Linked DNA regions of Prochlorococcus marinus subsp. pastoris str. CCMP1986. The protein of the gene in region 1 binds, or shares a complex with, the protein of each later gene. Links are inferred from orthologs where the notes say so. Each region holds a gene or a part of one and is shown in the gene's direction. Other genes may lie near its edges.

Evidence for each region. The genes of interacting proteins can lie anywhere in the genome.
Region 2: the proteins of tsaE (region 1) and tsaD are in contact, whole or in part, in a crystal structure (PDB 6N9A), measured with the Thermotoga maritima proteins. The link is inferred for Prochlorococcus marinus subsp. pastoris str. CCMP1986 from one-to-one orthologs. Residues at the interface, in WP_004082108.1 of Thermotoga maritima: Leu37, Gly38, Lys46, Lys57, Val59, Lys60, Ser61, Thr63, Phe64, Thr65, Leu66, Met67, Val69, Pro71, Tyr82, Arg83, Leu84, Asp86, Asp88, Phe89, Asp93, Ile128, Asp130, Glu131, Arg134; in WP_004082750.1 of Thermotoga maritima: Cys10, Asp11, Arg49, His50, Leu82, Gly84, Gly135, Gly136, Glu154, Thr155, Leu156, Asp157, Asp158, Ser159, Glu162, Asp165, Lys166, Arg169, Leu170, Tyr175, Lys213, Thr214, Leu217, Tyr218, Gln221, Arg222, Asn324.

Annotation. Positions count from the first base shown.
Region 1 is NC_005072.1:1,553,747-1,556,608, forward strand. It holds tsaE (tRNA (adenosine(37)-N6)-threonylcarbamoyltransferase complex ATPase subunit type 1 TsaE), read left to right. Parts: upstream 1-1,143; coding sequence 1,144-1,581; downstream 1,582-2,862. Other genes in the region: ahcY (adenosylhomocysteinase), read right to left, coding at 1-1,094; TX50_RS08700 (carbohydrate kinase family protein), read right to left, coding at 1,539-2,537; TX50_RS08705 (alpha/beta fold hydrolase), read left to right, coding at 2,627-2,862. UniProt on the Escherichia coli protein: Required for the formation of a threonylcarbamoyl group on adenosine at position 37 (t(6)A37) in tRNAs that read codons beginning with adenine.
Region 2 is NC_005072.1:445,056-448,028, forward strand. It holds tsaD (tRNA (adenosine(37)-N6)-threonylcarbamoyltransferase complex transferase subunit TsaD), read left to right. Parts: upstream 1-938; coding sequence 939-2,009; downstream 2,010-2,973. Other genes in the region: gmk (guanylate kinase), read left to right, coding at 1-127; psaJ (photosystem I reaction center subunit IX), read right to left, coding at 145-279; TX50_RS02520 (photosystem I PsaF protein (subunit III)), read right to left, coding at 310-864; TX50_RS02530 (hypothetical protein), read left to right, coding at 2,015-2,197; TX50_RS02535 (cation:proton antiporter), read left to right, coding at 2,355-2,973.

The DNA of each region.
Region 1 (2,862 bases):
ACTTGAGGCTTAATATTTTCCCATGGGTAATCTTTCAACGAGGCAACATCAATCTCGTTATCAAAATGTCCAATATTACAGACTATCGCCTCATCCTTCATTTTAATAAGGTTATCGTTAGTTATAACTTGATAATTACCAGTAGCAGTAACAAATATATCAATATCTTCAACAACATCATTTAATGTGACAACACTAAAACCCTCCATAGCTGCTTGAAGAGCGCATATAGGATCAACTTCAGCAACCTTGACTATTGCTCCAAGTCCTCTTAATGATTGAGCAGACCCTTTACCAACATCTCCGAATCCCATTACTAACGCAACTTTTCCTGCAATCATTACATCAGTCGCACGTTTGATACTGTCAACTAGAGATTCTCTACAACCATATAAATTATCAAATTTACTCTTAGTAACTGAATCGTTTACGTTGATAGCAGGAAATGGTAGTGCATTTTGTTTTTGCAATTGATAAAGTCTTGCAACTCCTGTTGTTGTTTCTTCAGTAACGCCGATAATATTTCCCTTAATACGAGAGTAGAAGCTACTATCTTCTTGCAATTTAGACCTAATTGAGTTGAATAATGCTATTTCCTCTTCATTACTAGGATTCTTTAGAACTGACAAATCCTTTTCTGCTTTACTACCAAGTATTAATAAACCTGTTGCATCTCCACCATCATCAAGAATCATGTTTGGAGAATCTGTACCCCAATCTAAAATGTAATGAGTATATTGCCAATACTCATCAAGACTCTCACCTTTTTTTGCATAAACAGAAATTCCTTGTTCTGCAATAGCAGCAGCAGCATGATCTTGAGTTGAGAAAATATTGCATGAAGCCCATTTAACTTGTGCACCAAGATCAACAAGAGTTTCAATCAAAACAGCAGTTTGAATAGTCATATGCAAACTACCAGCTATTTTTGCACCATTTAGAGGCTTATCCGAATGATGCTTATCTCTAAGTGCCATTAATCCAGGCATTTCAGTTTCGGCAATTTTAATTTCTTTACGTCCGAAATCTGATAAAGAAATATCTTTAATTACGTAGTTTGGTATGGAGGTTTTAATCGAATTAGCAATAACCATTTCTAAAAATATCTTATACTTAGACTATAAGCGATTTTTATATAATTTAGTGTTTGTTGGGAATTTAAAAGAAACAATTCAATTAGGAAGTGATTTTGCTCGAAGATTAAATCCAAAATCGGTTATTTTACTACAAGGTCCCATTGGAGCTGGAAAAACTTCATTCGTCCAAGGAATTGCATTAGGCCTATCTATTTCAGAAGATATTACAAGTCCAACATTTGCCTTATCGCATCATTACAATTCTGGAACAATTCCACTAATTCATATGGATTTATATCGGCTAGAAAATAGTTTGATGGCAAAAGAATTCTTTATTTCTGAGGAAGAAGAGGCTATACAAAATGAAGCTATAATGGTTATTGAATGGCCGGAATTAATAAAGCCATGTTTGAATAATTTCTGGAAAATAGAAATAAGTTACGCTACAAATTTTGGGAGAAATTATAAAATTTGGGATCCAAAAAATTTATTAACCTTTGAATAGTCTGGTTGTTGTTCAATCGCACCTTCACCAAGACAGGTGAGTAACCCACAAATACTTGCGAATTTTACACAATTTTGTATTTCTGATTCATTTGAAGGATAATCAAACGACAGTAATTGTGAAATTAATCCAGCTAAAAAAGCATCACCTGCTCCAGTAGTATCAATAATTTTTAGCGACTTAGAAACTTCAGTCGTTCCTTGTACTCCATTTATTAACCAACAAATAGGATTTGCTCCATCTGTAATTATTACATCAGGACGGTTTAACAATCTTTCAGATATTTCCAAAGGATTTTTATTTTCAAAAAATAAAATTGCTTCCTCTTTGGCCAACTTTAAAATATGCGCCTTATTCAATAAATTCCTTATTAAATCAACTCTCTCCTTTTTATTAGTTTCTGATGAAGAAGTGGCAAAATCCCAAAAAACCTCTCTCCAGTTCAAGTCAATTATTATTTTTACATCAAATTTATTAGCTAAACTCAATAAAAAGTTAATAGTATCTGCAGATATTGAAGACGATAATATAATTGTTCCACAAACTAAATATTTTGTTTTTGAAAAGAGGTTTTCCAAACTTTTCAAATCTTTTTTAATTTCATTCTTATCAAAAGCCTCATCAGCAAAAAATGTATTTAAGCTTGTATCAAAACCAGAAAAATATCGATCTCCGGAATTATCCCTATTTACCTTAACGATACGAGTGGGAAGACAATCATCCAATTGCAAAAAATTTATATTTACCTCCAATTCTTTAAATTGATTAATAAATTTCTTACCAAATTCATCACTTCCTATACGTCCAATAAAGACTGAATCTATTTGTAATTTTCTCAATGCACAAGCTACATTTGCAGGAGCTCCTCCCAAAAAATCTGTAAATTCTTGATTTGATTTATTCTTGATTCTATCTATTAAAGCCTCCCCAATACAAATAACTTTTGTTTTTTTCATAGACTAAAAATTTTTTCTAAACTAAGAATAATTAATCGAAAACGATTTTTTTTTTTTTGAATTAAAGTTTAATTAATATTTTTCTTCTAATGTCCTTTAAAAAATCCGAAAATTGGAAATGGAAAAATTGGGACATATCATGGTCTTCAACAAAACAATCCTCTAACAATAGTGATTTAAATATTTTATTAATTCATGGTTTTGGAGCATCAAAACGACATTGGAGACATAATCAAGATTTTCTCGGAAATAATCATAATTGCTATTCAATTGACCTACTAGGCTTTGGAGAAAGTAGCCAACCTGGAGCTTCATTAGATTATGA
Region 2 (2,973 bases), 1.1 Mb from region 1 along the record:
GGCAATAGATAGAAGACTTAGCAGAGCCAACTACGAAATTGCATCCTCAAATCAATTTGATTTTGTATTAACAAATCATGATGTTGATGAGACAGTAAAAGAGGTTTTGAAAATAATTAAGTCTTGAAAGTTCTTTTTGAAATCTCAGCTCATCGGATGAAATAATAAATCAGGAAAAAATCTATTAAATTCAATAATTATTCCGGCGGTAAGACTTAGCCAAACTGCTGCAACCACTGGAGCTGACCTGATAAATTTTGTGTTAAAGATTTTAAGCATTTGATTTTTAGAATTGTGTGGGATGATGTTTTATCTAGGACCATTAAGTGTTATATTATTATCTTTTTCTCTTAAATCACCGTTCCTTCCTTGCTTATTGGCTAAGAGGGGCCATTGAGCACCTTTGATAAGGCATTTTCTCGCCAAGTCTAAATCAATAATAATTTCAAGGTCTGCTGGGTTCTTAGTCTTTTTGGATTCAATCAAATACTCTCTTCCAGACCATCCTATAATTCCTGCAATATAGATAAATAATACACCAGGAATAAGTAAGTCACCTTCATGACCTCTATTTAAGAGTGCTCCCCATGGTTCAAGTGGTGGACCTATTATTAAATGGGGCAATCCATCGTCACCACAAGCTGCTTTGCCATATCTTTCAAATCTTGTGATATCTTTTTGCGTTTTAGCAGTACTTGCTCGTTCAATAAATTTAGGATTTTCTGAGCATGTTGTTAGAGCTGAGGCTGTATATTCTGTGCTAGCTCTATCTGCATTTAATGCTGGTCCATTAGCTGCTAAAGCAATTGGGGTTATTCCAAGAAAGAGAAAAACCGAAGTTATGATTGAAAAAAAGAATTTCATAAGTTGCAATCTTTAATTCCTTTGATGTTTTAATTAAGAAATTATTATTAAAATAAAACAGTATCGAATCAAATATGCACAAAGTTCTAGCTATTGAAACAAGTTGTGATGAGACGTCTGTCTCAATTGTTTCTAATAGTGGTGATATTTATAAAATACATTCAAATATTGTTGCATCACAAATTGAAGATCATTCTAAATGGGGAGGTGTGGTCCCAGAACTCGCAGCGAGAAAACATTTAGAGTTACTTCCTTTTGTCCTAGAACAAGCTTTAGAAGAATCAAAAATTCGAATTGAAAAAATTGATGTTATAGCTTCAACAGTTACACCAGGATTAGTTGGCTGTTTAAGGGTTGGTTCTATAACTGCAAGATCACTATGTACTTTATACTCAAAACCTTTTTTGGGGATACATCACTTAGAAGGACATCTTTCGTCAATATTATTTTCAAAAAATTATCCCAAGCCTCCTTTCTTAACCTTACTTGTTAGTGGTGGACATACTGAATTAATAAAAGTTGGTGAGAGAAGAAAGATGCAAAGACTTGGAAGAAGTTATGATGACGCTGCTGGTGAAGCGTTCGATAAAGTAGGAAGATTATTAGGACTCAGTTATCCTGGAGGTCCTGCAATTGCGAAAATCGCCAAAAAGGGTAATGCCTCCAAATTTAATTTACCTAAATGCAAGATCTCTGATAAGGAAGGGGGTTTTTTGAAATATGATTTCTCTTTTAGTGGTTTAAAAACGGCTGTATTAAGATTGGTTGAGAAAATAAATTTAAATGGGGATGAAATACCAATTCCAGATATTGCTGCAAGTTTTGAGAGGGTTGTAGCAGAGGTGTTAGTAGAGAGGACAATAAAATGTGCAAATGATTATGGTTTAGATAATATCGTCGTTGTAGGAGGAGTCGCGGCTAACGATACGTTAAGAAAAATGATGATTAGTGAAGCTTGTAAAAAATCTATTAAAGTTCATTTAGCTCCAATAAATCTTTGCACAGATAATGCGGCGATGATTGGAGCCGCTGCCTTATATAGACTCAAATTTAAGGCATATGAAAGTTCTCTTAAATTGGGTATTTCAGGAAGACTCCCTATTGACCAAGCAAATACTCTTTATGAAAATAAACCTCCTTTCTAGTACTAATGAAAAAAGAATCAAAAATAAATCTAAAAGAAACAAAAAAGGTTGTTGATAAACAAGAGCTTAATTTATGGAAAAGAGGCTTTACGCCTCAAGCAGAAATTTGGAACGGAAGAATGGCGACGATAGGAATTGGAATAATATTGATTGTTATTGCTTTGATTAGTAAATTTTCATCTATATAATTGGAATTTAAAAAATTTTGTTTTTAATCTGCATAAGGGGTTTTTATTAATTAAATCTTTAATTAGATTTAATTAATAAATATTGTTTATAGTGGACTTAAAATAGGATTATTGATTTAATCAAATTAATTAATATTTTTATTATAAAGAAAAATTTATGACGCCTGAAAGGCTCGGCTTACTTTGGGGTATAACTGTTTTTGCAGGGGCATGCGCACGTTTAATTTCTTCTGTCTCTGGATTTCCAAGTGTAGTAATTTTATTAATTTCTGGATTATTTATTGGACGCTCAGGGTTCGGGCTAGTTGAGCCACTTGATCTTGGACAGGGACTTGAAACTATAGTTGGACTTTTGGTTTGTTTAGTTTTATTTGAAGGCGGGTTAAATTTAAAATTACCTGAAGGAAATATTAGAAATACTGTCTTAAGAATTTCGTTAATAAGATTATTTATTTCATTATCAGCAGGAATATTTATAGCTCATTGGCTGGCAGGACTATCATGGCCAGTAGCTGGAGTTTATAGTGCGATAGTTCTTGCCACTGGACCGACAGTAGTTTCACCCTTAGTAGACCAAATAAAATTAGTATCTCCACTATCCGAGGTCCTAAAAGCTGAAGGATTGGTTCTTGAACCCATCGGGGCAGTGCTCGCTTTGTTGTTATTAGAACTAATATTGGGAGATTTACATGGAATTAAGGAGGTGTTTATTGCCTTAATGCAGAGATTAGGTGGAGGAGTTTTGATAGGTATAAGTTCTGGATGGTTGCTGTCTG